Regions from separate parts of the Paraburkholderia sp. GAS41 genome, predicted to be linked through region 3. Evidence: riboswitches for the same ligand, from Rfam matches in the RefSeq annotation. Region 3 holds a riboswitch; each other region holds the start of a gene.
The links. Region 3 has a riboswitch for cobalamin ahead of cobW (cobalamin biosynthesis protein CobW). Riboswitches for the same ligand answer to the same signal wherever they lie in the genome.

Region 1 (10,091 bases), on a different contig from region 3:
GGTAGCCGCCTGCTTTACAAACTCTCGCTGCCGTTTGCGTTGCTGCTGTGGCTGTTACCGCTGCTTGCGGTACTCGTGACGTCGATTCGTTCCAGCGACGAACTCTCGGCAGGGAATTACTGGGGCTGGCCCGAGCACTTCGCCTTGATCGAAAACTACGGCACGGCACTGACGCAAACGCCGATGCTGCATTACTTCTGGAACAGCATCCTGATCACGGTGCCGTCGGTGGCGGTGTCGATCTTTCTCGCCTCGATGGCAGGTCACGCGCTGGCGAACTACCGCTTTCGCGGCAACCTGCTGCTGCTGGCGATCTTCGTAGCGGGCAACTTCGTGCCGGTTCAGATTCTGATGATTCCGGTTCGGCAACTCACGTTGGCGCTCGGCCTGTACAACACGGTGTTAGGACTGGTGCTGTTTCACACCGCTTTCCAGACCGGTTTTTGCACGCTATTCCTGCGCAACTTCATCCGCGCCTTGCCGTACGAACTGATCGAGGCGGCGCGCGTGGAGGGCGCGAGCGAGTGGGCGATCTATTCGCGCATCGTGCTGCCGCTAGTGCGGCCTGCGCTCGCGGCACTCGGCATTCTCGTCTTCACCTTTGTGTGGAACGACTATTTCTGGGCGCTCTGTCTGACCCAAGGCGATGACGCGGCGCCGATTACCGTGGGCGTCGCGGCGCTCAAGGGGCAATGGACGACCTCGTGGAATCTGGTTTCCGCGGGCTCGGTGCTGGCTGCGCTGCCCTCAGTCGTCATGTTCTTTGCCATGCAGAAGCACTTTGTGACCGGACTCACGTTCGGCGCCACCAAGGGATAGCGGCGCGGGCCGCGACCGCTGCGACCGCAGCGGTCACTACGATCACAACGTCTAGCGGGAGCACCATGCATCTTGGAGTTTGTTACTACCCCGAACAATGGCCGCAGCATCAGTGGGAAAGCGATGCGCGCCGGATGGCGGAACTGGGCATCAGCCGCGTGCGTATCGGCGAATTTGCGTGGAGCAGAATGGAGCCCGAACCGGGACGCTACGAATGGGCGTGGCTCGATCACGCTATCGACGTGCTGGCCAGACACGGTCTGAAGGTTATCCTCGGTACGCCGACTGCGACACCGCCCACGTGGCTGGTCAACCAGCATCCCGAGATCCTGCCGGTCGACAAGGACGGCCTCACGTTCAATCTCGGCTCGCGACGTCACTACGACATTTCGAGCGAGATCTATCGCGAGCATTGCGCGCGGATCGTGACGCAGATGGTGCAACGCTATGGCACGCATCCCGCGGTGATTGCCTGGCAGACCGACAACGAACTGGGTTGCCACGACACGTCGCCAAGCTTCACGGAGGCGGCGCGCAAGCGTTTCGGCTCATGGCTGGCAGCACGCTACGGCGAAGTGGAGCGGCTGAACACGGCCTGGGGCAATGTGTTCTGGAGCATGGAGTACCGCAGCTTCGAGGAAATCGGGTTGCCGAACCGCACGCCCACCGATGCGAATCCGAGCCACTGGCTCGACTTCCGGCGTTTCACGTCGAGCGAAGTGGCGAGCTTCCATGGTTTGCAGGGCGAACTGATTCGCGAGCATGCACCGGGGCGCGACCTGTTGCATAACTTCATGGGCTTTTTCACGAGCTTCGATCACTACGAATTCGCCGAAAGCGGACTGGACGTGGCCGCCTGGGACAGCTATCCGCTGCCGCGCACGGAAGTCCTGTGGTTCGACGACGCGGACAAGCACCGTTGGGCACGCACCGGACATCCGGACATTCCGGCCTTCAACCACGATCTGTACCGGGGTGTCGGCAAGGGACGCATGTGGGTGATGGAGCAGCAGGTGGGGCCGGTCAACTGGGCGCCTTACAACCCGGTGCCGAAGGCAGGCATGGCGCGTCTCTGGACGTGGGAAGCGTTTGCGCACGGCGCCGAGCTGGTGTCGTATTTCCGCTGGCGTCAGGCGCCGTTCGCGCAGGAGCAGATGCATTCGGGCATCAACGCGCCGGATGACAAGCTGACCGCCGGCGGCTACGAGATCGCGCGGGTGGCGGGTGAGCTGGAGAACTTCGACCAGGATGCGGCGGCGAAGGCTAGGTCGCGCGCGCCAGTGGCGCTGCTGTTCGACTATCCGGCAGACTGGATCGTGCAGATCCAGCGCCATGGCGCCGATTTCGATTATCAGCGTCTCGTGTTCGAGTGGTACTCGTGCCTGCGCGAAATGGGCGTGGATGTGGACATGTTGCCGGCGACTGCCGATCTGAGCGGCTACCGGCTGGTGGTCGCACCGTCGTTGCCGGTCGTGCCGGACACGCTGGTCGCACAGATCCAGGCCGGTCACGCCCACTGGCTATTCGGGCCGAGGACGGGTTCGAAGACCGCGGACTTCACGATCCCCGCCACGCTGCCGCCTGGCCCGCTGCAGGCCGTTCTGGACGTGCGGGTGTCGCAAAGCGAATCGTTGCGCCCGTCGCTACGCCCGGCGGTGTCGTTCGACGGGGTGAGCGGACACGGTCGAAGCTGGCGCGATCATATCGAAGCGGGGCGCGGTGTCGAAGTCATGGCGGCGTTCGACGATGGTGTGCCGGCCGTCGTGCAAGCCGGACGCGTGCGCATGACGACCTCGTGTTTCGACCCGGCGTTGCAGCGTGCGGTGCTGGAACGCTGCGTGCGCGATGCCGGAGTTGAAGTGCTGACGCTGCCGGAGGGCGCCCGTTTGCGCCGCCGCGGCAAGGTGCGCTTCGCCTTCAACTATGGCGAGACGACGTGGCGTGTGCAGGCGCCGGTAGGGGCGCATTTTGTGCTGGGGGGCGCCGAAGTCGGACCCTGCGACATCGCTGCGTGGATCGAAATGCGCTGACGCCGGCAGCGGGCGCGCTAACGCGATCCAGCAAGCTTTGGCATACTGCCGGTTCACCCGTGCGTCGTGCCGGCCACCTTCCGGGGAGGTCGGCACGCGTGCCATTGCCGACAGCTAGCTACATCCACTGAGCGGATTCCCCGTCCGAGTGTATGCAGTCAGCATGACCTCATCGATGAACTACTCCCGGCTCGTCAGTCTCACGCGCATCCCGTCCTTCATGTCGCTGGCGGGCGCGACGCTGATGCTCGGGGTCGCCATGTCGTTCACCGCGCCGTACCTGTCGCTGTTCGGTGTGGAGCGAGCCGGCATGACACCGCTCAAGCTCGGGCTGTTCATGACGCTGATTGCGGCGAGTGGGGTGGCGGCGAGCGGCTGGGCCGGCAAATGGTCCGATCGCCACGGTCATCACCGTACGCTGCTGCTGGCGGCGCTGGGCGCAGCGGCGCTCGGATTTCTGTTGCTGTGTTTCGTGCGCGATTACCGCGCGCTTCTCATCATTGGGATCGCGTTTCTCGGCGCGGGCGGTTCGGCCCTGTCGCTGGTGTTTTCGTTCGGCCGCGCGGCGTTGCCCGTGACGAGCGAGTCCGAACGGACCTTTGCCACCGCAACGCTGCGCACGGTGCTGTCGGTGGCGTGGGTATTCGGGCCCTCCGTGGGTGCGCTGGTGCTGGCCGGGATCGGCTTCTATGGGCTGTTTCTGTTCGCGGCGGCGTGCTTCGTCGCATCGGGCGTCATCATCTGGCGCATGCACGAGGCGCCGGTCGAGGACTTGCCCGAGGTGCCGGACCACGTGCCCGGTGATCCGGCATCATCGCTGGAAGTCACCACGGTCGAACCCGAGACGCCGGTCAAGCCGGATTTCGTTCACCCGGTCGCGTCGTCGCGCGTGATCTGGCGCTCGGTGCTGGCGTTGACGCTGATCGGCCTCGCCGCCAACGCGACCATGATCGTGTTGCCGCTCTATGTCGTGCGCGGTCTGCACGGCTCGAGCATCGACGTATCCATCATGCTCGGATTGGGCGCCTTCCTCGAAATTCCGATGATGCTGGCGCTCGGCGCCCGCGGTGCGACGCTCAACAAACTGCGCTGGCTTGCAGCGTGCGCCGGCGTGCATATGCTGTATTTCATCTGCGTGGCCGCGGTGGGTTCCGTGTCGTTGCTGATTCCGATGCAGGCGCTCAACGCCTTCGTGGTGGCGGTGACGTCGTGTCTTGGCATGACTTACGTGCAGGATCTGATGCCGCGCACGCCCGGGGCGGCCACGGCATTGTTCTTCAACTCGTCGCGGGTCGGCTCGATTCTGTCGGGCGTGCTATCGGGGTTGCTGGTCGCGGGTGTCGGCTATCGGGGCACCTTCCTGTTTTGCGGCTGTCTCGCGCTGGTGGCACTGATCCTGTTCGCAGATCCACCGTGGCGGCGCTGGGCGCGCTACGTTCAGGAGCGCTGGCCGAGCCGCTAGGCGTCCGGCATTGGGCTCGATCTGAACGGGGAAGATGACGCTGGCTCGTACGTGCAAGCCGCGACATCAGCCTCACAAGAGCCTCATGGGCTCGCGGTAGCAAGATCTGCAAAACTGATCGATTTTGCTTCGCACGCCTGCGTGAATGCGGCATCGTAGCTCGTAAAGAAAACCACCCGCTGCTTGCCCAACTCTTTAAACAGATCGACCAGCACTGCGCGCGCGGCGGCATCGAGCCCGCCGGCAGGTTCATCGGCAATGACGACAGTGGGCGCGCCAACCGAAGTCGCCGTGAGGAACATTTTCTTGCGCGTGCCGAACGACATCTGCTCGAAGCGTTTCTCAAGATGCGACGTCAGGCCAAAGCGCTTTGCCAGTTCGAGCGTGTATGGCTCGAGCGTCGCATTTCTTTGCGCAGCCACGCGTTCGAGAAACTCACGCCCGGTTTCGAGCGGAAACGTCAGGCAGTCTTCGGGTATGTAGGTGAGGGCGGATTTCGCCGCGTGCGGAATGGTACGCAGCGAATGGCCGCCAATCCAGACCTCGCCCGCGTCTGGTTCGATCTCTCCGGCGAGAACGGCGAGCAAGGTGGACTTGCCGCTACCGCTTTCGTCGTTCAGCGCAACGCAGCCCGTGCTGGCGCTGTAATGCAATCCGTAAAAGACAGTGCGTTCGCCGTAGCGTTTGCACAGGTTGTCGAATCTAAGCATGGTTCATCCGTTTTCTCAGACTGACAAGTTTACATTCCTTCGACGGTGAAGACGTGCTGATCGCGCTGCATGGGCGTTCTGCCGTGTCTAATCCCTCCCACGCCAGGCCAGAAAAAATTCAACCGGCATCGGATCACCCGTAAAATACCGCCCGTACGACTCGTGGAAGCTGGTGAAAATCCAGCGCGGTCGCGCCACTGTGACCGGTTGCAGCCTGAACCGGAAGTCAGACCTCGGCGTCGTATCCCTCTTCCGACTTTGGGGCGCGTAATCCCCTGGAGATATCTGCATGACCGACCTTGTCTGTGAGCCGGACTTCCAGCTAGACCCCTATTCCGCCGATGGCTCCGCTTCGTGTCCCGTTGCGAGTCTGCGTTGCGCGTTTCTATTGGCGCTTGCATCGGCGCGCGAGCACGCAGGTCGCTAAGGTGCGCTAATCAGGCGGCCCGCGAGATGATGGTGCCGCCCACACTCCGCTGCGGTTAGCGCTGCCCCGGTTTCGCAAAAGAAAGCATTTTGTAATGACATGCATCGGACTTCGAACCATTGCGTTCGCGTGCGCAGCATGTCATCCATTCTTCTAATAATCAGGTTGTCCCTTATGAAGTTCCGTCGTTTGATCATCACTTCGGCTCTGACCGTTTCGGCGTGCCAGCTTGCGCATGCCGCGGACGACGTGTCGTTACCGCAGCCGGATCAACAGGCTGCGGCAGCCACCACGCTGCCGAATATTCTCGTCACCGGCGACACCCAGCACCTGCCGCAATCGTTCGATCAGCGCTACGCCTCGACGCAGGTTCTCACGCGTGCGGATCTGGCCCGGCTGTCTCCCATCGACCCCAGTATCACGCAGGCCCTCGCCACGCTGCCGGGCGTCACGATTACGCAAAACGGCGGGCCGGGTTCGTTGGCCGGCGTCAGTATCCGAGGTTCATCGGCGAATCAGGTCGCGGTGTTCATCGATGGTATCCGCGTCGGTTCCGCGACCACCGGCCAGGTCGAGTGGGCGGATCTGCCGACCTCCGCGTTCGATCGTGTCGAAGTCATTTCGGGCCCTGCGGCCGCGTCATTCGGTGCCGACGCCATGGGCGGCGTGGTGCAACTGTTCACGAACCACGCGTCGAATCAGCCGAACCAGACCACGATTTCCGCTGGCGGCGGCTCGAACAAGACCTTCGACACGCAGGTGCGCACGTCGGGCGCGATCCCGTCCACCGGTCCGCTCGCGGCATTGTCCGGTCTGACGTACTCGCTGGGCCTGCACGACTACAACACCGCGGGCATCGACGCGACCGCGCCATGGGCCTATGGCCACGAGGATGGCCGTAATCCGTACCACGCGCAGAACGTGGACGCACGCCTCGGCTATGCACACGATAACTGGTCGATCTCCACGTTTGCGCTGTACCACAAGTCTGATCTCTCGTATGACGATGCGGGCGGCGACGACCGGCAACTCGATCATCAGCTGACGACGGGCGTGGCATTCCACCTGGACATCACGCCGTTCACCCAGTTCGACCAGTCAGTCGGCTACGCGAACGATCGTCAGTTCCTGTATACGAACACTCCGGGCATCCCGACCGACGAAATCGATTCGACGCGTTTGAGCACGTCGACTTCGCTGACCCATCAGGAGCACGGTTTGAGTCTTTTCAACCTGCCGCTGTCCGGCGAAACGAAGCTCGCGTACGACTTCTCACGCGAACAAGCCTTCCTGCCCGTCGACATTCCCACAGGCGTTCCGACCCGCAACGATTCCGCCGTTTCACTGCATCAATCGGCGACGTTAGGTGATTTGACCGTGTTCCTCGCGGGGCGTCACGAGATTGTCGAGGGGCAGTCGGTCAATACGGGCAATGTCGCGGTAGCTTGTGCAATCACGCCGATTTATACGGCGCGGCTCTCGTACGGCAACGCATTCCGTCTGCCGACTTTCGACGATCTGTACTATCCGGGCTACGCGAATCCGAACCTGCTGCCCGAGCGCAGCGATACGGTCGAGGCAGCACTGGACGCCACCACGTCGTTCGGTACCTTCACGGCCGCTATCTATGACACGCGTGTCCACGATCTCATCACGTACGACTCGGTGACATTTCTACCAGTGAACGTAGGCCGGGCGCACATTCAGGGCATCGACCTCTCGTACAAGGGCACGCTCGGCAACTCGACGCCCGTCAGTCTCGCGGTCGGCATTCTGAATCCGCAGGACGTCACGGACCAGACGTGGCTGAATCGCCGCCCGCGTCAAACGGTCAGCCTGAGCGTCGACCACGTGTGGGACGAGTTCCATTTGCACGCGCTTAGCACGGGGGTGTCGTTGCTCTATGGCGGCTCGACGTTCGACGACCAGGCGAACTCCATCTACCTGCCGTCGTACACAACGGTCGGGCTGCGTGCGGCGTACAAGATCAATTCACATCTCACGCTATCTGCAAACCTGTCGAATCTGTTCAACCGGCAATACGTGACGGCATACGGGTACAACTCGTTGGGACGGACGGCATTCGGTAAGATTTCCTACACGTTCTAAGCAAGCCTGGCCGCAAGCGATCGATCGCTTGCGGCCAGCCCGTCAACCCTACGCGCGAATTTCTCGCGCGCTATCTTTAGCCCTTGCGGAACAGCGGTGCGCCCCACGGTGCGCCCGTCGTGCCGCCGTCGACCACGATTTCCGCCGCGGTGGTTCCCGACGCGTCATCTGAGGCGAGGAACAAGAAGGCTTTGGCCACTTCTTCAGGCGTGGCGAAACGCGCGAGCGGGATCGCCGCCCCAAGCGCTTCTTCGGTGGCATCGAGGGTTGCGCCGACGCGTGCGCCCCGTGTCCAGATCGGCGTGCGTGTGCCACCCGGGATCACCGTGTTTACACGAATACCGCGCGTGACGAGTTCGGATGCAAACACCTTCGCCATGCCGGTTACGCCGGCCTTGGTGGCGGAATACGCGGCTGAGCCCGGAGAACCGAGTTCACGCATGACCGAGCCGTTCAGGACGATCGAACCACCGGCGCTCATCAGCGGCAGCGCGCCTTGAACAGTGAGAAAAACCGCGGTGAGGTTGGTGCGCAGAATCGCCTCGAACGCGGCGGCGGTCGTGCCGCCGAGCGGCGTGGGACCGGAAATGCCCGCGTTGGCGAAGACTACGTCGAGCGAGCCGTAGGCCTCCTGAATCTGCTTGAACATCGAATCGATGGCGAGCGGATCGTCGAGATCCACCGCGATGCCAAGAGCCTTTTCACCCAGTTCAGCCACTGCGCTGTCCAGCTTCGCGCGATCGCGCCCCGTAACCACGACTCGCGCACCTTCCGCGATCAAAAGTTGTGCCGCCGCGAAGCCAATACCGCTGTTGCCGCCCGTTACAAGCGCCGTTTTTTCAGTAAAACGCATCGTCCTTCTCCTGTGTAGTACGCCGCGAGAGCGCGTTTAGAGCCGCGGCTCCTCGCTTTGTGAGACCTGTTACGCGGCGCTGAAGCGCAGCCGCATCCGAACCATCACGAGCACTGCCAACATCCGGTCAATCTGTATGTTGATCGTCATGCACATTTTCAGTATTATGCTCGTCATGCAGATTGTCAAGCGTCACGGAGAAAAAAATGGGCTATTCGCAGGCACAAAAGGCTGAGAGCCGGCAGCGAGTTCTGGAAAATGCGTCGCGGCAGATTCGCGAGCACGGCATCGAGGCGCTCGGTGTGGCCGACTGCATGCGCAGCGCGGGGCTCACGCATGGGGCGTTCTATGGGCACTTCGCATCGCGCGATGCGTTGATCGTAGAGGCGCTCGAATATGCGCTGAAGCGAAGCCGCGAGCGCATCGTGGCGCACGAGGCCGATAACGGGGAGCCTGGCGGGACACCGCTGCGGTTCATCGCGGAGATGTTCCTGAACGAGCGCCACATGGAGAATCCAGGCGAGGGGTGTGCGCTGTGCGCATTAGCCGGCGAGGCGCGGCATGCGAGCGCCGATGTGCGGGCGCTGTTGACGCGGTATCTGCATGACCTCACGGCGCGTGTTGCTGAGGCCACGTCGAGCGGCGACGAGAAGGCGGCACTGGGTATCGTCGCGACGATTGTTGGCGCCATCACGCTCGCGCGCGCGGTAGATGACGACGCGCTCGCTAAATCGATTCTCGCGTCATCGCTCGCGCTGGTGATGACGCAGGATGATGCAGGTCGTTAGGCCGCCGTCTTACGACTCGCAAGCCATGCCTGGGTGCGCGAGGCAATGTAATCCGCGTACTCGGCGCGGGTCTTCAAGACCGGCATCTGATGAAACGTGCCGCCGTTCGTGTCGGGCACGGGCAGGCGCGATACCAGATCCGCGTGGACCTGTTGCAGATGCGACGGCAGTTCCGCCGTCGCGGCGTGGATGCCGCCCGATTGCGGCACGCTCACCGAAGCGAGCGGATCGTCGCTACGCGGCGTCGTGAGCGTCAGCACCTCGCCCACGTCAGGCGCGGCTGCGTCGCGAGCCGTGAGAGCGGGCAGGTTCCAGCGCGTCTCGACCGTCTTCAGGATCGAGGTGTGATCGAGCGGCATGGTGCCTTCCGGAACGCGGAACACCGTGCCCGGTGCGATCAATGGCGAAACCAGCACGGTAGGTACGCGCAGCCCGAAACGCTTGAAGTCGAACCCGAACTCGCCCGCCGAATGATCCGGCGGCACGGCACCGAGAGGCGGGGCGACATGGTCGTAGCAGCCGCCATGCTCGTCGTACGTGATGATCAACAGCGTCTTGTTCCACTGCGCCTCGTTGCTGCGTAAGGCGTAGTACACGTCGTGGATCAACTGTTCGCCCAAGGCGACATCGTAGTTGGGGTGCTGGCTGTTGCCGGTGGACTCCCAACTCGGTTCGAGAAACGTGTAGGCCGGCAGCGTGCCGTTTTGTGCCGCGCTCTGGAAGTCGGTGAAGAGACCAAAGTGGTCGTCCGACGCGTTCGTCGTATCCGGGAAGTTCAGCCGCGTGAGCGGGGGCTGGTCGTATCCGTAGATGATCCAGCTCTGATCGTGCTGCGACAGCAAGCCGAAAATACTCGGTGAGGTATAGGTTCGGGTCTTGTCGTCCATGTGCCC
Region 2 (10,091 bases), on a different contig from region 3:
GCTTTGTTTTCGCCAAAGCAATCGACTGCGCGACCCACCAGCGCCAGCCGTTCCGACAGCGGCATGGCGGCCCACGCCTTCTGGGCAATCGTCGCGCTGCGCAGTGTCTGCCCGATATGCGCTTCGCTGGCATACGGGCGGCGCACGAATTCGCTGCCGTCGATCGGGCTAAGGCTGACCAGTTCGTCTTTCATCATGGGAGCGGGTGGTTTTGGGCTCAGATAATTTCAAAGTAACGCGCCAGCTCCCAATCGGTCACATGCCGACGGAACTGCCGTTCTTCCCATTCGCGGGTCGCCACAAAATGTTCGACGAACGCTTCGCCAAACAGGGTTTTGGCGGCTTCGGAATGGCGTAGTCGCTGTGCGGATTCCCACAACGTGTTGGGCAATTTGAGGTGGCCGGGAAATTCCTGGGTATAGGCGTTGCCCTGAACGATCGGCTCCGGATCAAGGCCCTGTTCGATTCCGTACAAGCCGGCGCCCAAGGCCGCTGCCAATGCGATATAGGGATTCGCGTCGGCCGAACCGATGCGCACTTCCACACGCTGGCATTTCTCCGAACCAGGGATCAGCCGCAAGGCCGTGGTGCGATTCTCGACGCCCCAGGTGGCATCGAGCGGGGCCCAGTAACCCGGCACGAGACGCGAATAGCTGTTCACGGTCTGCGCGAACATCGACATGAATTCAGGCAGGTAGCGTTGCACACCCGCCATGAAACTGGCTTGCCTCGCGCTCATATTGTATGGACGGCTTTCGTCGTAAAACACCGACTTGCCGGTACTCTTCTCGCGCAACGACATATGGATATGGCCGCTTTGTCCCGGGTGGTCATGCGACCATTTCGCCATGAACGTGGCCATCAGATTGTTTTTCTGGGCCAGCGCCTTGGTGAACGTCTTGAACAACATGGCCTTGTCCGCCATCTCAGTCGCGTGGTCGAACGCCAGGGCGGCCTCTAGCACGCCAGGCCCGGTTTCCGTATGCAGGCCTTCGATCGGCATGTCCATCTGCTCGCACAGGTCGAGCAATTGCCGGTAGAAGTCGCCCTGAACCGTACTGCGCAGCACCGAATAGCCGAAATTGCCAGGTGTCCAGTTTTTCAGGTCACGGTAGTGCTTTTCGCGCACCGAATGCGGCGTTTCTTCGAACATGAAGAATTCATATTCCAGCGCCGCAAACGCCTCGAATCCCGCCTGTTCGGCACGTTTGAGCACGCGCTTCAGCAGGCCGCGTGGACAGATTGATTCGGCATCCTCGGCAAATTCGGCAAGGAAAAACAACATGTCTTCACCGTCGCCCTGTTCGAGCGGCAAACGCCGGCAGCTCTCCGGTACGATGCGGACCATGGCGTCGGGATAGGCGGTATGCCAGCCCGTATAGCGGGTGTTGTCGTACATCTGGTCGTCCACGTCCCAACCCAGTACGACATTGCAAAACGCGAAACCCGCACGCAGCGCCGCGAGGAATTTATCCTTACGCAGATATTTGCCGCGCAGAATGCCATCGACGTCGGACAGACCGACCTTGATATGCGTCAGCCGGCTTGCCTCCACCAGACGAATCGCATCCTCTACTGTTTTAATGGCCCGTTCGGGCCCGGCGTGCGCATCCATAGACAGTGTCTCCGCGTTATCGTTTTTTCGTACCGTCGATTCATGTTAGGAACCCGAAAAGTCCAGATCAACAACAATCGGAATTCTTTATGGTGACGATCGGTTCGAGTAATGCCCGATGCGATTGCGGTGATTGCCGTGAAGCGGCTAAAGGGCTAAATAGCAGCCGGCATGCGCGCCAGCTCGATAAAGGCCTTGAGGTAATCAATTTCCGTGTCGGTTTCGCGCGCACCCAGGAAAATCTGCTTGGCGATGCCTTTTCGCCCCAGCCGCACCGGCACGAGGTTCATCTTGCCCGCGTACTCTTCCACCAGCCAGCGGGGTAGCGCCGCAACGCCCCGGCCGCTTTCGACCATCTGCAGCATGATGTCGGTGGTCTCGATGGCCTTGTGACGCCGAGGCGTGACGCCAGCCGGCATCAGAAACTGATTGTAGATATCGAGCCGGTCGATCTCCACGGGATAGGTGACCAACACCTCTTGCGTCAACTGCTCCGGCTTCACGTAGTCCACGCTGGCGAGCGGATGCTCGCGGTTCACGACCAGCACCTGTTCGTAGTCGAACACCGGTTCGAAGCGCAAGCCCGGTTTGTAGAGCGGATCCGGCGTCACGAGTAGATCGATTTCGTAGCCGAACAGGGCGCCAATACCGCCAAACTGGAATTTCTGTTTGACGTCGACATCCACGTCCGGCCAGCGCGCGAGATACGGCGAGACCACCTTGAGTAGCCACTGATAACAGGGATGGCATTCCATGCCAATGCGCAGTGCGCCCCGTTCGCCTTGTGCGTACTGATGCAGCCGCTCCTCGGCGAGATCCAGTTGTGGCAGCACGCGATTGGCCACCGCGAGCAGGTATTCGCCGGACTGGGTCAAGCGCAGACTGCGGCCCTCGCGCAACCAGATATCCGTGCCGAGCTGCTGCTCCAGTTTCTTCATGGAGTGGCTCAGCGCGGATTGCGTCACGCACAGGATGTCAGCCGCTGCGGTCAGCGAGCCGTACCTGTCCACTGCCTGGACGATAGCCAGATGAATTCTCTCAAGCATGGTTGAGTATGAATAAAACTAATGGTTTGGTGAATTATCACCATTTTACTTCATCAATCGCCGTGGCTAGGATGCAGCATCCGCAACCTGACCGAAGCAAGGCGACACCATGGCAACAACACACAATCTCGGCTTCCCACGTATCGGCACGAAGCGCGAACTGAAATTCGCGCTCGAGTCTTACTGGAAAGGGGAGTCCTCGCTCGGCGAACTGAAGGCGCTCGGCGCCCACCTGCGTCAGCGCCACTGGGCGCATCAGGCTGACCTGGGTCTGGCTGCCGTGGGCGACTTCGCCTTCTACGACCAGGTGCTGGACATGAGCTTCACGCTCGGCAACCTGCCGGAACGCGTGCAAGGTTTTCACGGCGATCCCCTCGACAACGCCTTTCGCGTCGCCCGCGGCCGCTCGGCGAAGGATGCCGGGAGCCACGCCGCATGCTGCGGCGGCGTCGCGGCCGGCGAGATGACGAAGTGGTTCGACACGAACTATCACTACATCGTCCCCGAGTTCAGCGCGAGCACGGAATTCAGCCTGGATGCGTCGCGTCTGCTGGAACAGCTGGATGAGGCGCGGGCGCAAGGCGTCAAGGCCAAGCCGGTGATCGTCGGTCCGGTGACGTATCTGGCGCTCGGCAAGGCCAAAGACGACTCCGACAAGCTGGCGCTGTTGCCGCGCCTGCTGCCCGTCTATGCGGAATTGCTGGCCACGCTGGCGGCGCACGGCGTTGAATGGGTTCAGATCGACGAGCCGATGCTCGTGACCGAACTATCGCGCGAATGGCACCAAGCCTATGTCACGGCCTACGAAGCACTCGCCAACGGTAAGGTGAAGCTGTTGCTGGCGACGTACTTCGGGCAGTTGCTGGGCAATCTGCCGCTGGTCTGCAAGCTGCCGGTGCAGGGCCTGCATCTGGATGCGATCAATGCCCGCATTGAAGTGGATGCGGTAATTGCCCAACTGCCCAAAGACCGCGTCCTGTCGCTGGGCGTCATCAACGGTCGCAACATCTGGAAGACTGACCTCGCGAGCGTGCTCGACTGGCTCGAACCGGCTGCGCGGCAACTGGGCGAACGCCTGTGGATCGCACCGTCGTGCTCACTGCTGCACGTGCCGGTGGATCTCGACAGTGAGCAGAAGCTGGATGCGGAAGTCCGTTCGTGGCTCGCGTTCGCGTTGCAAAAACTGGGCGAACTGCAGGTGCTGGCGACGGCGTTGAACGAGGGCCGCGACGCCGTCAAGGCAGAACTGGCTGTGAACAGCGCCGCCATTGCGGCGCGTCGTGTGTCGCCGCGCGTGAACAACCCGGCGGTCAAAGCCGCTCTCGGAAAGATCAATACGGCCTTGGGTCAACGCAAGAACGTCTATCCGATCCGCGCCGACAAGCAGGCCGCGCTGCTAAAGCTGCCGCCTTACCCGACCACGACCATCGGCTCGTTCCCACAGACCGGCGCCATCCGTCATGCCCGCAGTCAGTTCAAGAGCGGTGCACTGGATGAAGCCGGGTACAAGGCCGCGATGTGCGCCGAGATCGAACGCAGCGTGCGCGAGCAGGAAGCGCTGGGCCTCGACGTGCTGGTGCATGGTGAAGCCGAGCGTAACGACATGGTCGAATATTTCGGCGAGCAGCTCGATGGTTATGCGTTCAGCCAGTTCGGCTGGGTGCAGTCCTATGGCTCGCGTTGCGTGAAACCGCCCATCCTGTTCGGCGACATCAGCCGCCCAAAGGCGATGACGGTGGAATGGATCAGGTACGCTCAGTCGCTGACCCGCAAACCGATGAAAGGCATGCTGACCGGCCCCGTTACGATCCTCAACTGGTCGTTCGTGCGCGACGACCAGCCGCGCTCGGTTTCGTGCTACCAGCTTGCGCTGGCGATCCGCGAAGAAGTACTGGACCTGGAGAAGGCAGGTGTGCGCGTCATCCAGATCGACGAGGCCGCCTTGCGTGAAGGCCTGCCGTTGCGGCAGTCGCAATGGCAGGAATACCTCGACTGGGCCGTCGCGTCGTTCCGTATCACCGCCAATGGTGTGGACGACGAAACGCAGATTCACACGCATATGTGCTATTCGGAGTTCAACGACATCATCGCGTCGATCGCCGATATGGACGCCGACGTCATCACGATCGAAACCTCGCGCTCGGACATGGAACTGCTAGACGCGTTCGATCACTTCAACTACCCGAATGAAATCGGACCGGGTGTGTACGACATTCACTCGCCGAATATCCCCAGCGAGGAACACATCGTTGAACTGATGAAGAAAGCCGCAGAACGCATCCCCCTGCAACGGCTGTGGGTGAATCCGGACTGTGGTCTGAAGACGCGTCAATGGGAAGAAGTCATTCCGGCGTTGACGAACATGGTTGCCGCTGCCAGAACGTTGCGCGCTTCTGTCTAAGGCGCCCCGTAGCGCCTGCGGCAAGCAAAGCCGGCCACCTGTGCGTGGCCGGTTGTCGTTCGTGCGCCCGCTTCGCGCTGCGAAACGTCGTGAGGGAGTAGCATGGTCACGCGCAAGCCCAAGGGACGATGCTCGTTGGGCGTCATGCGCGCTGGGACTGCAACCATCGTTCTACCTTCGCTACGACGTGGCATGGAGCAAAGCATGGCCTATCGCAACTATCACAAGCGCAAGATCGCCGATCGGGATCTGCACCCTGAAACTCAGATGATGTCGTATGGTTACGATCCCTTTCTCTCGGAAGGGTCCGTTAAGCCGCCGGTTTTTTTGACCTCGACATTCGCGTTTCGCACGGCCGAAGACGGCGCCGAGTTCTTCGATATGGTGTCGGGCCGCAAGCCTTCACCGGAGGGCGAAAGCGCGGGCCTCGTGTATAGCCGCTTCAATCACCCGAATCTGGAAATTGTCGAAGACCGTCTTGCGCTGCTCGACGGCTCCGAGTCCGCGGTGGTGACTTCGAGCGGGATGTCCGCGATTGCCGCGATTTTGCTGGCATTCCTGCGGCCCGGCGATTGTGTGGTTCAGTCTGTACCGCTCTACGGTGGCACCGAAACGCTGATTGCCAAGTTCTTGCCCGAGTGGGGCATTCGCTCGCAGGTGATCGAGGATGGGCTGTCGGTGGAGGCGATTCACGATGCGCTCGAAGCGGCAGCGCAAAAGGGCCCGGTGCGGATGTGCTACATCGAGACCCCGGCCAACCCGACGGATGCCCTGTTCGATATGGAAGGCTTGCGGCGTGAGATCGATGGATTCGAAACGCGTCACGGCTATCGCCCGCTTTCGGTGTGCGACAACACGCTGCTGGGTCCGCTGTATCAGAAGCCGGTGAAGCAGGGCATCGACATGTGCGTGTATTCACTGACGAAGTACATTGGCGGCCACAGCGATCTGGTGGCAGGCGGCGTCACCGGCAACCGCAACCTGGTGACGAAAGTCCGCTCGATCCGCAGCATGCTCGGCTCGCAACTCGATCCGCATTCCTCATGGATGATTACGCGTTCCATGGAGACGCTCGTGCTGCGGATGGAGCAGGCCGCGCGCAGCGGCAGCGCCGTCGCGCGATGGCTCGCGAGCAATCCTTATCATCCTGTGAAGGTCTTGCACCCGGAGCTGATCGAGGACCCTACCTATCAGGCGGTCTATCGGCGTCAATGCACGGGGCCGGGCTCGACGTTCGCATTCGTTCTCGACGGCGGCCGCGAGCAGGCGTTCAAACTCATCAATGGTCTGTCGTTGTTCAAGTCCGCCGTGAGTCTTGGCGGCACGGAGTCGCTGATCTGTCACCCCGCCTCGACGACGCATTCCGGCGTGCCCGCTGAAGCGCGTGCGAAGGCGGGTGTGTCGGAGGGGTTGATTCGGGTGTCCGTGGGACTGGAGCATCCGGACGATCTGATCGCCGACCTGTCGTACGCGCTGGAACACTGCTGAGGCGAGACGTGAAACGCCAGACGTGAGCGAAGCAAGATGAAACGCCCGCTGCGTGGCGGGCGTTTCACGAGGATGCTACAGATGGTTCGGCATCCGTACGAGGGAAGGGCGCAACCGAGTCAGCGGTTGCAACGCCTGACACCTCAGAGGTAAGCCGACTTGCCGATCATCCGGTCTGTCGATGCCGCGCGTTGGGCACGCTCGGCGAGCGCGCCGAACAGCAAACCGATCGTCGTCCACAAGATCACCTGCATGCCGATCGCCGCAACCCTGAATTTCCACAGCAGGACTGCGGGGAACGCGGCCGGCACCTCGTTGATCACGGGCAGCGCCAGCTGCACGGCACCGATGATCACGACAAAGACGAGGCCCGCTACGATCGACGCATTCCATTGGCCCAGGTGGGCAATGGCGTGCTTGCGTACCTTGAGCGAAAACACCATCGTGGCAATTGAAATGGCGATCATGAGGAAGAACAGCCCGGTGCGCATGCCGATCGTCTCAGGGTCGCCCACTGACGGTGGATTGGCCGGGTATTTGATGTTCGGTACGATCACGAGGGTGATGAAGGCCGCGAGCGCGAGCCACGCGGACAGCGGACGTGCGGGCAGTTTACTGACGCGGCCGAACGTGTAGGCGAACGTCAGTGCAAACAGTCCGCCGACGGCGGCGCTAAACGACACCACACCGGTCAATAGACCCAGCCCGGCTTGCGTATGCCGGCTGACGATTTCGGGCTCAGGCGGCTCGCCCTTTGCCGCATCGGCCTTGGCCTCGAAGGAAATGGCCTGATCGACCTGGGGTTCGCCGACCAGCTTGGCGAAACTAAACGTGAGGAGTCCCGCGGCCACGCCCGCAAGCATGCCGCGTACCAGCAATTTGCCGACCATGTTGGACTCCGCGTTAGTGGCAGGGGAAGCCAAGCAGGTGGCGGCCGTCGTGGACGAATTCGTGGACGTACATGCCGGGTACGAGCGATGTCGCACCCTCTTCGGCACCGACGAAATAAATGGCGAGCAGCATGATCAGGCCACCAAAGATAATCCATGGCATCAGTTCACGCAGCGGAATGGGAGTAGGCTCGGCGGCCGGATTAAAGACAGCGTCAGTCATGATTGACTTTCTCCAGGGGTTACGCGCCCCAATAGTGGATTGTAGAAGTGGCGCGGAGCTCGGGTCTGGCTTTCGGTTCGTACATGGACCGCTTACAGTGGCGCGACCGCGCCGGGCTTACACCGGCTTCCGTGCTCCGCGCCAGAGCACATTCTACGCGCTAAACTTTGCCGGTCGGGGAAATGCAAGCTGGTGTTTGCCCGATCGATATGGCTTTCAGACTGGACTTTGCCGGTCGGGGAAACGCAAGCTGTCATTTCCCCAATCTGTATGGCTTTCAAACGAAAGGAAAAATTGGTGTGCAGCAGCATGGCTTTCAACTGAAAGGACTCGATGAATACGCGTGTTTTACTGGTCAGCCACGCAGCGACTTCCGCGATGCGTCAGGGCAGGTTCCCCGCTGGCGAGTCACTGGACGCACGGGGTGTGGCGGAGGTCATGGCCTGGCGGGAGCATCTGGCCGTAGCCGAAGACGCGATGTCGTTCAGTAGTCCTGCGGCCTGCGCGCGTGATACTGCGCGGGCGTTCGGCATCGAGCCACGGGTCGCGTCTGAACTCGCGGACCTGGACTATGGGCAATGGCGCGGCCGGCGGCTTGCGGATATCGCGGACGAAACACCACATGAACTGGCAGCATGGACTCGCGATCCCAATGCGGCTCCGCATGGCGGCGAATCCTTCGTCCAGCTTCTCGCGCGGGTTGGCAGATGGCTCGATGCGTTGGACCCGACGGCGAGTGTGGTCGCTGTTACACATGCCTCAGTCATCCGTGCCGCTCTGATCCATGCACTGCGCGCGCCCGCGCTGTCATTTTCTCGCATTGAGATCGCGCCACTCTCCGTTGTCGAATTGCGGCGTTCGACTCGCGGATGGACATGGTGGCCGGCGCAGTCATGATGGCGCGTGTCGATTCCGTTCGCTATACGTGACACAAACGTGAGCGCTGGAAAAAAATATACTGGTTGACTGCGCGAACGAGGTACCACGTAATGTCGTCGTGCCCACGCAGCGCGTCGCCTCCAGCAATACGTAATCCCGGTTCAGCAAAGAACAGTTCCCGGCAGCCAATCGCGTTGAGCGATGGGTGACGGAGAAGGCGTAGCGGCGTGGATGAGAGTGTTTCGTCGGAAGAAGGCGCTCACATGGCGGAAATGGACGAGGTCGGTAGCAACAGGTGCCCTGATACAGCGGCCAATCTGTCCGAATTGGACGAGGCCGTGGCGTATCGACGAGAAGTCGTCGTGATCGAAACACTCGCTGCGTTTGCGGCCTTGCGTCAGCCGTGGAATGCGCTTGCTGCGGTGGCCGACAATGGCTCGCCGTGTTTGACATTCGAATACTGCGAACTGGCGGCCAGCCGTGTCATTGCCATGGGCGGTGTGGTGAATGTCGCGCTCGTATGGCGTGACAACGTGTTGCTGTCCTTGTGGCCCGTTTCGATCGTTCGCAAGGGCGTGCTGCGAGTCGCGAAGGCGCTGACCTGCGGCAGCGATGAAGAATACGGTGGGCCGCTCCTCGACGGAAACGCAGACGCAATCCGTGAACGCTATGCGGTCGCGCTGGCAAGCGTGATGCAGGTCAATGCGGATGTTCTCGAGATCGGCATGGTTCAAGTGGACGGCCCGCTGGAAGCTTCGCTCGAGTGCATACCTCAGTCCTGGGTGTTGGCCCGGCTACCGGCACGGTGGCGCGGCCTCGACGGCTATTCGATTCGCCTCAATGAATTTCCCAGCTACGACGACTTCCTGGCGACGCTGCCCAAGGCCCTCCGTTCGAGTCTGCGCTATAACCGCAAACGGCTCGAAGCGAAGGGCGCGCTGGAAATTGGCTGGAGCACGACAGTCGCCGACGCCGAGTCGGTGCTGACATGGCTCTTCGCGAACAAACGAAAATGGGCAGTCGATCGCGGCGTCGACACGCCTTATCTGATGGACGATCGGGTACGCGACTTCTTCATTGGGATGGCGTCGCGGCTTGACCTGAAGACGACGCCGCTGGTTGCCTTCGTGAAGATGGACGGCGTTCCGGTCGCGGCATCCGTGAACCTGGTCGGCGCGAAATCGGTCGAGTACTTCATTACCACGTATGAAGAGGCGTTCAGCACCTATTCCGTCGGTGCCTTGCTGGTTGACTTCATGGTCCGATGGTCGCACGCGCATGGCCGCGATTTCGATTTTCGGCCTCTGCACGGCGACTACAAAGCGCGCTGGGCGAACCAGCAGACCTGGCACGAGAAACGTTTGATCGTGCTCGGCGCGCGTGGCCGGCTCGTCGAACTGCCGTTACTGTTCGCTCTGGCCGCACGCGTGAAACGCAAGCTCCATGCGCTTATTGCGAACCGGCTGCAAAACCGATTAAAGGGACCGAGCACGCCCTGAAGCCCGCGCTCATCGCTCCCTCCTCCCCGTCCTCACATCCTCGCAGCGAA
Region 3 (10,091 bases):
GTCCGTTCACCGTTGCAGGACGGTCTGCCGGATCATATGGAATACGAAACATTGATCCGCGCCGAACTCGTTAAATACGATTTTGCCGATGTGGCCCGGGAGCGTGCGCATTATCTGTTGTCGATTGCTTACGACACGCGGCTTGCAGCGATCAAGGTTAAATCGGCGGATTGCGCGCAGCAAGGCTGCAGCGGCGGTGGTGAAGGCGCCTTCTCGCTGTTTGGCCGCCACGCGTATCAGCATTCGTTGACGTTGCGTTTCTTCGAGCAGACTAGCGGCAGCGAGGTCTACACGGTGAGTGCCGTGAGCGAGGATCACGACGCGGATCCGCTGCACGCGATTCCATATCTGGTGAAGAGCGCGCTGGCGCAGTTTCCCTTCGCGGATCACGCTGACTGGCGCGTGAAACTGCGCGCCGATGCGGCGGACGGCAGCCCGAAAGTGGTGTCGATGAAGCCGGTTCAGCCCTGATTGTTCGCGCGGCGTGCATCCACGGCCCCGCGCAGCGGATCATTCCGGCGTGTCGTTCTCAGGCCAGCGGTTTTCGAACACACAATCGCCAAGTGGCACGCGGCTCGCCCAGCGCTCGGTTTCGAGCATTGGCTCCGCATAGAACTGGTCGACATGACCCAGGCACAGGATCGCCACCGGACGCGCGCCTTCCGGCATATGCAGCAGATTGCGCACAGCATCCACGTCGAACAGGGACACCCAGCCCATGCCGAGACCTTCGGCGCGCGCGGCCAGCCACATGTTCTGGATCGCACAGGCCACCGAGGCGAGATCCATCTCCGGCAACGTGCGGCGCCCGAAGATGTGCTTCTCGCGGCCGTCCATCAGAGCCATCACGAGGAGTTCGCCGCACTCCAGCATGCCTTCGACCTTGAGTTTCATGAACTCGTCGCGCCGTTTGCCGAGCGCGTCGGCGGTCGCGAGCCGTTCGCGGTCCACCGTCTCGTGCAAGGCCGCACGCAGCGCCGGATCGGTGATGCGCGCAATGCGCCACGGTTGCATGAAGCCGACGCTCGGCGCATGGTGCGCAGCATCGAGCAGACGTTGCAGCACGACGGGGTCGACAGGGTCGCGCACGAAATGCCGCATGTCGCGCCGCTCGTAGATGGCGCGGTAGACGGCCTCGCGGTCGGAATCGTTAAAACACTTCGCCATGGAACAGGGCGGCCGCGAAGGCCGGGTTGGAAGGCCAGTAGGCGTGCATATAGGTGGCGACGATCGGGCCGGCACGAAATACGGCCTCGCCGGGCGCGTCGGCTTGCGGACGGCTGGCCGTCAGCACCGGCGTGAGCGGCGTCGTCAACTTTGAGTAGTGGTACGTATGACCGGTCATGCCCCCGTGGATGCCGTCGAGCTGTTGCATGCCGAGCGCCGCGAGGCGGGTCTGCATCGTCGCGTGGCCCGGCAGCAGACCGAGCATCGGTGTGGTGACGCCGTGCGTGTCGGTGAGTTGCTCGAGCAGATACAGCATACCGCCACATTCGGCGACGATGGGTTTTCCAGCGGCCACGTGCGCCCGGATTGCATCTGCAGTCACCGTGTTGCGCGCGAGTGTCTGCGCATGCAGTTCGGGATAACCGCCTGGCAGATAGACGGCGTCCACCGCGTCCGGCACAGGCTCGTCCGCAAGCGGTGAGAAGTCGCTGACCTTTGCACCCAACGTTTCGAGTAACGTGACGTTGGCCGGATAGATGAACGAGAACGCTGCATCACGGGCAATCGCGATGTGTTTGCCGTCCAGCAGGCGCGGTGGTTCATGACGGGCCTGCGCGGCAAATTCCACCGGCGGCGGCAATGCTGCCAGCGGCGTTTGCGCGAGCGCCTCCGCGGCACGATCGAGCCGCGCATCGAGATCGTCGATATCGCCCGCCTGGTGCAGGCCGAGATGGCGCTCGGGCAGTTCGATGGCGTCCGCGCTGGCAATATGGCCGGTCCAGCGCAGCCCGGCCGGCAACGCCTCCTGCAGCATCTGCGCGTGGCGCGCCGAGCCGACACGGTTGGCGAACACGCCGTGAAACGGCACCTCCGGCCGGAATCGCGCGAGGCCGAAGGCGACGGCTCCGAAGGTTTGCGCCATCGCCTTGGCGGATATCACTGTGACGACCGGTACGCCGAACGCGGTGGCGAGGTCGGCGCTGCTCGGCGTGCCGTCGTAGAGGCCCATCACGCCTTCAATCAGGATCAGATCCGCCTCGGCTGCCGCCTGTGCAAGCAGTTCGCGGCACGCGGCTGCGCCGACCATCCACAGGTCGAGCGAGAGCACCGGTGCGCCGCTTGCGCGTGCGAGGATCATCGGGTCCAGAAAATCCGGGCCGGTCTTGAAGACGCGCACGCGCCGCCCTTGCCGCCGGTGATAGCGCGCAAGGCCGGCGGTAATCGTGGTTTTGCCCTGACCGGAAGCCGGTGCGCTGATGAACAGGGCGGGACAGGACGGCATGGTTCAGAATTCCACGCCGCGCTGCGCCTTGACATGCTGCTCACGATACGGGTGCTTGACGATGCGCATTTCCGTGACCAGATCGGCCGCTTCGATCAGCGCGTCGGGCGCATGACGCCCCGTAATCACCACATGCAGCATCTCGGGACGCGCGTTCACCACTGCGAGCACTTCGTCGAGTGGCAGGTATTCGTACTTCAGCACGGTATTCAGTTCGTCGAGAATCACCATCTGGTACTCGCCGCTTTCGATCATCCGCCGTGCTTCGTCCCAGCCTTTGCGGGCAGTCGCGATGTCGGCGTCGCGGTTTTGCGTATTCCACGTGTACCCGTCGCCCATGGTAACGAAATCGCATTGGGCGATTTTGCCCAGAAAATCGCGCTCCGACGTGTGCAGTGCGCCCTTGATGAACTGCACGACGCCAAGGCGCATGCCATGCCCCAGTACGCGCACCGCCATGCCGAACGCGGCCGTGGTTTTGCCCTTGCCGGTGCCGGTGTTGACGATCAGCAGGCCTTTTTCGATGGTCGCTTCGGCCTGCTTTTTCTCATGCCCTTCGCGACGCCGCTGGGTCATGCGCAGATGCGATTCGGGATCGGTTTTCATGGAAGGTCCTGTTGATGGTTAAATTCTGTGGTCGGCGACAGCGGACCGGATGCATTCGATGCAATCGCCACGGTGACGCCGTCGAGCACCGTCTTGTTGGCGATGAGCCGGCCGCCGGGCGCGGCGAGCAGGGCGCAGGGTTCGCAGACGCCCTCGATGCCGAGATGCTTGCGGGCCGCAGCGGATGGCGTGGGCGGAGCGGTTACGGTGGCGATTTCGGCGCGGCTGAAGGTCTGCAAAGCTAGCGCATGACGCGCGCAAAATTCGAGCAGGCCGGGCTGCCGGGCTTTGGATTCGATGGTCGCAATGCAGCGAATGGCTTCGAACGGCGCCGTACCCAGGGTCTTCGTGACGGCGGCGAAGATCTGGTCCGCAGAGCTGTGCTGCGTACAACCGACACCGACACTGAGTGTTTTTCCGGTGGCCGAATTCATCCGCTGCCACATATTCCGCATCCTGTTTCCCGTTCAACTGCGCCTGCGCGAGCACGCGGCGGCACCCAACGCGCGCATACGATAGCACAAGGCATGCCCTGGGTCGTAGGCCTGGTTTCCTTGACGCACGGGGCTTGCGAGCCTACACTCCCACGCACTTTGGTGCTCGTATGCGCGTTCCTGCGCATGCAGTTAAACGGGAAACAGGGCGTCCACTTTCACGAGACCGGACCAACCTGTGCTGCCCCCGCAACGGTAAGCGAAGGCATCGCGCAAGCGGTGCAGAGCCGGCTTCAGTGTCTGCGCGCAAGATCGCGCAGGCATGCAACCACTGGGCGAGAAATCACTCGCCCGGGAAGGGGAAGCGGCGCTTTCGCCAGCCCGGATACCGGCCAGAGAAGCAGGGCGACGCCGCGGGGATGCGGCGTGTCGTCCATGATTCATTACCTGTGCGCGCTGCTGTGGCGGCGCCGTTATCCGTCCCCGTGTTTCGTCTGTTCAATTCCCGTGCCCATGAACCGGCCAGTTCTTTCGACGGAATCACCATGCAAAACCCCATGCGCAAAATCCCCGTCACCGTGGTGACAGGCTTCCTCGGCAGCGGCAAAACCACCTTGCTGCGCCATATTCTTCAACACGCAGGCGGCAAGCGCATTGCGGTGATCGTCAACGAGTTCGGCGAACTGGGTATCGACGGCGAGATCCTCAAGGGTTGCGGCATCGGTTGCGACGAACAGGGCAACGAGACCGAAGGTCAACTGTATGAGCTGGCCAACGGCTGCCTCTGCTGCACCGTGCAGGAAGCGTTTTTTCCCGTAATGGAAAAGCTGGTGGAACGCCGCGAGCAGATCGATCACGTGCTGATCGAAACCTCGGGCCTCGCGTTGCCCAAGCCGCTGGTGCAGGCGTTCAACTGGCCGGCCATCAAGAACAGCTTCACGGTGGATGCGGTGGTGACGGTGGTCGACGGTCCGGCGGCAGCCAGCGGCCAGTTCGCCGACAACCCGATCGCCGTGGACGCGCAACGCAAGGCCGATCCGAATCTCGATCACGAGTCGCCGCTGCATGAACTGTTCGAAGATCAGTTGTCCGCAGCAGATCTGGTGATCCTCAACAAGACGGATCTGCTCGACGAAGCGCAGCAAGGCGCAGTCGAAGCGTTGATCCGCGAAGAGATTCCGTCGCAGGTCAAGGTGGTGCGCGCGCATCGTGGCGAACTGGACCTGCACACGCTGCTCGGACTCGAAGCGGCGTCCGAGGCGACGATCCATCTGCGGCACGATCATCATGGCTCGGCAGAAGACGCCGATCATCAACACGACGAGTTCGATTCAGTCGTGGTGGAGGCGCAGGCGCCGTCGCGCGAGGCTGTGATTGCCGCGTTGCAAAGTCTTGTCGAAAGCCACACGATCTATCGCGTGAAAGGCTTTGCCGCACTGCCCGGCGCGCCGATGCGGCTGGTGATTCAGGGCGTGGGGCGCCGCTTCGACAGCTATTTCGACCGCCGCTGGCAAACCGGCGAAACGCAGCGGAGCCGCTTCGTGCTGATCGGCGCGGATCTCGACCGGCCGGTGCTGCAGCGCGCGTTCGACGCCGCCCTGACGAGCATCGCGCAACAGGCGTAACGGATCATGCATCTGCTGCGCACTACGCCGGGTGGCTTCGTCGACGACACGCAGGGCGTCATCCGCATCGATCAGCGGCCCGCCGAGATCGTGGTGCTCAGCTCTGCCGATACCACGCTGTCGCTGCTCGCCAGCGCCGTGCCGCGTTTAGGCGAGGGTTTTCCGAGCGTGCGGCTCGCGAACGTCACTTATCTGCGGCAACCTGCATCGGTCGATTTCTATGTCGAAGACGTGTTGCAGCATGCGCGGGTCGTGGTGGTGGATCACCTGGGCGGCGAAGCGTATTGGCCGTACGGTATCGAACAGGTCGTGGCGCTCGCCGCGCGCAAGCAGCAGGTGCTGGCGATGTTCTCCGGCGATCTGCAGGAAGATCCCAACCTGCTCGCGCGCAGCACCGCGGATGCGGCGTTCTGTCATCAGCTATGGCGCTATCTGCGCGAAGGCGGCGCGCAGAATGCCGAGGCGTTTCTGCGTTGTCTCGCGTGGCGTTCGCTGGGTTGGGGGCACGAGCCGGCGCCGCCGCGCGTGTTGCCGGCGGCCACGCTCTATCATCCTGCGCGCGACCTCCCGACGATCGCCGACTGGCAGGCACGCTGGCGACCCGCCGCGCCGGTCGTCGCAATCCTGTTCTATAAGGCGCATCTGCAGGCCGCCAATACGGCGGTATTCGATGCGCTGATCGAGGCGCTCGATGCACAAGGCCTGAACCCGTTGCCGATTGCGCTGACCTCGCTCAAGGACGCCATGAGCCGCGAGGTCTTGCAGCAGTTGTGCGCGCAACATGATGTCGCACTGGTGCTGAACACAACGGCGTTCGCAGCCACGGCGATTGACGACCCCGAGCCGCTCGCCCTTGCTGGCGACGCGCCCGTGATGCAGGTGATCCTGAGCGGCGGCAATCGTGAGGATTGGGTCAAGGACCACCATGGACTGAATTCGCGCGATATCGTGATGCATATTGCGCTGCCCGAGGTGGATGGCCGCATCATCACGCGGGCGATCAGCTTCAAGGGGCTCGCGTACCGCTGTCCCCACACCGAAGTGGACGTGGTGCGGTATCAGCCCGATCATGAGCGGATCGAGTTTCTCGCGGAGCTGAGCCGCCGCTGGTGCCGCCTGCGCACGCTCGATAACGCTGACAAGACGCTCGCGCTGATCCTCGCGAACTATCCAATGAGCGAAGGGCGCATCGGCAATGGCGTGGGGCTCGATACGCCGGCCTCAGTGGTGGGCATCCTCGCAATGCTGGCCGAGCAGGGTTATCGGGTCGGCGAACTGCCGCCGGACGGCGACGCCTTGCTGCGCAAGCTGACCGAAGGCGTCACCAATGATCCCGTCGTGCGCGATCTGCGTCCCGCCTTGCAGAGCCTCGCGCTCCACGACTACCTCGCCCATTTCGCACGCCTGCCGGCCGTAGCCAGAGAGGCGTTGAACGCGCGTTGGGGGCCGCCGGAGCAGGACCCGACAGTAAGGCGCGGCCGCTTCATGATTTCCGGCTGGCGCTGCGGCCAGGTGTTCGTCGGCATTCAGCCGTCGCGCTCGCGCGAGCAGGGCGATTACGCGAGCTATCACGACGCCGATCTCGTGCCGCCGCATGCCTATCTGGCGTTCTACTTCTGGCTGCGTCACGCCTTGGGAATCGACGCGGTGGTGCACGTCGGCAAGCATGGCAACCTCGAATGGCTGCCGGGCAAAAGTGTGGCGCTGAGCCATGCCTGCTGGCCCGATCTGATTCTAGGGCCGCTGCCGCATCTGTATCCGTTTATCGTCAACGATCCCGGCGAGGGCAGTCAGGCGAAGCGCCGCGCCCAGGCGGTGATTATCGATCACCTGATGCCGCCGCTCACGCGGGCCGAAAGCTATGGTCCACTGCAGGATCTCGAGCGTCAGGTCGACGAGTACTACGAAGCATTGATGGTCGACCCGCGCCGTTCGAAACTGCTCAGACGTACGATCCTTTCGACCATCGTCGAACATCGTCTGCATGACGAACTGAGCCTGAAGGAGCCGGCCGGACAGGATGCCGAAGACGCGCTGCTCACCCGCGTGGATGCCTGGCTGTGCGAGCTGAAAGAAGCGCAGATTCGCGATGGCCTGCATACCTTCGGCCGTTCGCCCGAGGGTGTGCAGCGGCGCGATACCTTGCTGGCGCTGGGCCGCTTTCCAGTTGGCGATGGACGGGGCGGCAACGCGGGTCTGATGGATGCGCTGGCACGCGATCTTCAGATGGATCATCTGTTCGATCCACTTTCCGCGGATTGGGCGGCGGTGTGGGACGGTCCGCGCCCGGCAGTCTTGCAGCAGCTAGGCGACGTAGCGTGGCGACACAACGGCGACACCCGCGAGCGGCTTGAATGGCTTGGCGGCGAAATGCTGGCGGCGATATGCGGCGGTGAGCGTACTGCAGGCGTGAGATTGCCGCCCGCAGGCGCATTGCCGCAAACCGAACTTGTCCTCGAACGCCTGCGCAACGACATCTTGCCGCGCCTCGACGCCTGCGGTCCGGAAGAGATGCGCCAACTCAAACGCGGGCTGGAAGGCCGTTTTGTGCCGGCGGGGCCGAGCGGTTCACCCTCGCGTGGCCGGCCCGATGTCCTGCCCACCGGCCGCAACTTCTACTCGGTCGATACGCGCGCCATTCCCACTCAGGCGGCCTGGGCGCTGGGCCTGAAATCGGCGCAGCATCTGCTTGAACGGCATGTGCAGGAGCATGGAGATTATCCACGGGCGATCGGTCTGTCCGTGTGGGGCACCGCGACCATGCGCACCGGTGGCGACGATATTGCCCAGGCCATGGCACTGCTCGGCGTGCGGCCCCGCTGGGCGCCCGGCAGCCATCGGGTCACGGACTTCGAGATCATGCCAATCGAAGTGTTCGACCGGCCGCGCATCGACGTCACGTTGCGCGTATCGGGCTTCTTCCGCGACGCCTTCGCCAATGTGATGCACCTGTTCGACGCAGCCGTGCAGGCGGTCGCCGAACTCGACGAACCCGAGGACGTCAACCCGGTCCGCGCGCGCGTGATGCGCGAACGCGATACGCTGATGGCGCGCGGCATGGACGCAGCGGAAGCGCGCAGACGCGCCGGCTGGCGCGTTTTCAGCGCGCGGCCGGGCGCTTACGGCGCCGGTCTGCAAGAGATCATCGACACCCGGCAGTGGCAAACCGATGCCGATCTGGCGAACGCCTACCAGGCTTGGGGCGGTTACGTCTACACCCAGAAAAGCGCGGGCGAGGAAGCCCGCCAGGCGTTCGGCACGCGGCTTGCCGCCATGGACGTGGTACTGCAGAATCAGGACAACCGCGAGCACGATCTGCTCGATTCGAACGACTACTACCAGTTTCAGGGCGGCATGGTGGCGGCCGTGCGGCATCTGGCGGGCACCCAGCCGCACGTGTATCACGCGGACCATAGCAATCCGGACACGCCGCGCGTCCGTACGCTGCACGAAGAAATCGCCCGCGTGATCCGCTCGCGCGTGGTCAATCCGAAGTGGCTCGATGGCGTGAAGCGTCATGGCTACAAAGGCGCCGCGGAAATCGCCGCGACGGTCGACTATCTCTACGGCTACGACGCAACGGCGCGCGTGATTGCCGACCATCAATACGCGCTGGTGACCGACGCGTATCTGAATGACCCCGGCACACGCGACTTCCTGCAGCAACACAATCCGCACGCGCTGCATTCGATCTGCGAGCGTCTGCTCGAAGCGATGCAACGGGGACTGTGGCAAGCACCAGGCGACTATCGCGCGCAAGTCGAACAGCATCTGCTCGCGAGCGAGCAGTTCATCGAAGGAACACGATCATGAACGCAGCGAGCAAGGTTCGCGACACGTCGGCGGCGCGGCCCGCCTTTCCGTTTAGCGCGCTGGTCGGGCAAGCGCGTTTGCAGCAGGCTTTGCTGCTTGCCGCGATCGATCCGGGCCTGGGCGGCGTGCTGGTCACGGGGCCGCGCGGCACTGCCAAATCGACGGCGGCACGCGCGCTCGCGGAGCTGTTGCCCGAGGGCCAACTGGTGACGTTGCCGCTCGGCGCGAGCGAGGATCGTCTGATCGGCACGCTCGATATCGAAAGCGCGCTGCGCGACGGTGCCGTGCGCTTTTCGCCGGGTTTGCTGGCGAAGGCGCATCGCGGCATGCTGTATGTCGACGAAATCAACCTGTTGCCCGACGCCTTGGTCGATGCGTTGCTCGACGCGGCAGCCAGCGGCGTGAATACGGTCGAACGTGACGGCATTTCGCACAGCCACGCGGCGAGTTTCGTGCTGATCGGGACGATGAATCCGGAAGAGGGCGAGTTGCGGCCGCAACTGATCGATCGTTTCGGGCTGATGGTCGAACTGGAAAACTGCTTCGATCCAACGGTGCGTCAACAGATCGTCAAGGCACGGCTCGGCTTCGATCTCGATCCACAGGCATTCTGTGCGGCCTACGCGGAACAGCAGGCGGCACATGTGCAGCGGATTCGCGCCGCTCGCGCAGCGTTGCCAGCGCTAGGCTTCGATGACGCGGTGCACGTGCACGTCAGCGCGCTGTGCATCGCCGCGGCCGTCGATGGCCTGCGCGCCGATCTCGTCATGCTGCGCGCCGCGCGAGCGCTGGCCGCACTCGAACAGGCGGCTGCGGTAACCACCGGCCACGTCGATCAGGTGGCCGAAGGAGTTTTGCAGCATCGTCGCCATAGTCGCGAACCCGCGCAGCAGGCAGACAGTCCAGCCGCGCCGCGTCCCGACCACCCGCACGATGCCAGCGCTGCGCCACCCGCCTCGAGTGCTGCTGCGACCGGCGACCGCCAGTGGGGCTATCTGCCGCCCGAGCCGGTTGGGACGACTCAGGTCAAAGGCGTGATCCCGCTCACCGCAAAAAAACGCTGAGCCATCGGCAAGGTGTCGCCGCTGACTTGCACAGCGGTTTCCGATGGCGCAAAGGCGCAACAGGGACAGCCGCGCGCGGCAACGGGCAGGGTCAACGCAT

Region 1: it holds a riboswitch for cobalamin, as region 3 does, so the genes downstream of both, P3T43_RS29320 (TonB-dependent receptor domain-containing protein) here and cobW (cobalamin biosynthesis protein CobW) in region 3, are expected to answer to the same signal.
Region 2: it holds a riboswitch for cobalamin, as region 3 does, so the genes downstream of both, P3T43_RS19120 (CbtB domain-containing protein) here and cobW (cobalamin biosynthesis protein CobW) in region 3, are expected to answer to the same signal.

What each region holds. Positions count from the first base shown of each region.
Region 1 covers NZ_JBNDMK010000027.1:96,568-106,658, reverse strand. Annotated here, with positions in the region: gene P3T43_RS29340 (carbohydrate ABC transporter permease) at 1-819, shown strand, start outside; gene P3T43_RS29335 (beta-galactosidase) at 885-2,849, shown strand; gene P3T43_RS29330 (sugar efflux transporter) at 3,025-4,311, shown strand; gene P3T43_RS29325 (ABC transporter ATP-binding protein) at 4,395-5,021, opposite strand; adenosylcobalamin (AdoCbl) riboswitch at 5,176-5,265, shown strand; gene P3T43_RS29320 (TonB-dependent receptor domain-containing protein) at 5,623-7,557, shown strand; gene P3T43_RS29315 (SDR family NAD(P)-dependent oxidoreductase) at 7,634-8,410, opposite strand; gene P3T43_RS29310 (TetR/AcrR family transcriptional regulator) at 8,617-9,198, shown strand; gene P3T43_RS29305 (alkaline phosphatase family protein) at 9,195-10,091, opposite strand, start outside.
Region 2 covers NZ_JBNDMK010000013.1:109,551-119,641, reverse strand. Annotated here, with positions in the region: gene P3T43_RS19150 (aldehyde dehydrogenase family protein) at 1-194, opposite strand, end outside; gene P3T43_RS19145 (glutamine synthetase family protein) at 218-1,615, opposite strand; gene P3T43_RS19140 (LysR family transcriptional regulator) at 1,771-2,661, opposite strand; gene metE (5-methyltetrahydropteroyltriglutamate--homocysteine S-methyltransferase) at 2,771-5,062, shown strand; gene P3T43_RS19130 (cystathionine gamma-synthase family protein) at 5,267-6,550, shown strand; gene P3T43_RS19125 (CbtA family protein) at 6,694-7,440, opposite strand; gene P3T43_RS19120 (CbtB domain-containing protein) at 7,454-7,663, opposite strand; adenosylcobalamin (AdoCbl) riboswitch at 7,694-7,821, opposite strand; gene P3T43_RS19115 (histidine phosphatase family protein) at 7,997-8,560, shown strand; gene P3T43_RS19110 (GNAT family N-acetyltransferase) at 8,770-10,041, shown strand.
Region 3 covers NZ_JBNDMK010000008.1:213,161-223,251, forward strand. Annotated here, with positions in the region: gene P3T43_RS14245 (DUF4136 domain-containing protein) at 1-471, shown strand, start outside; gene bluB (5,6-dimethylbenzimidazole synthase) at 511-1,167, opposite strand; gene P3T43_RS14255 (cobyrinate a,c-diamide synthase) at 1,151-2,449, opposite strand; gene cobO (cob(I)yrinic acid a,c-diamide adenosyltransferase) at 2,453-3,055, opposite strand; gene P3T43_RS14265 (cobalamin biosynthesis protein) at 3,052-3,501, opposite strand; cobalamin riboswitch at 3,633-3,900, shown strand; gene cobW (cobalamin biosynthesis protein CobW) at 4,035-5,114, shown strand; gene cobN (cobaltochelatase subunit CobN) at 5,121-8,927, shown strand; gene P3T43_RS14280 (ATP-binding protein) at 8,924-9,991, shown strand; gene P3T43_RS14285 (vWA domain-containing protein) at 10,018-10,091, shown strand, end outside.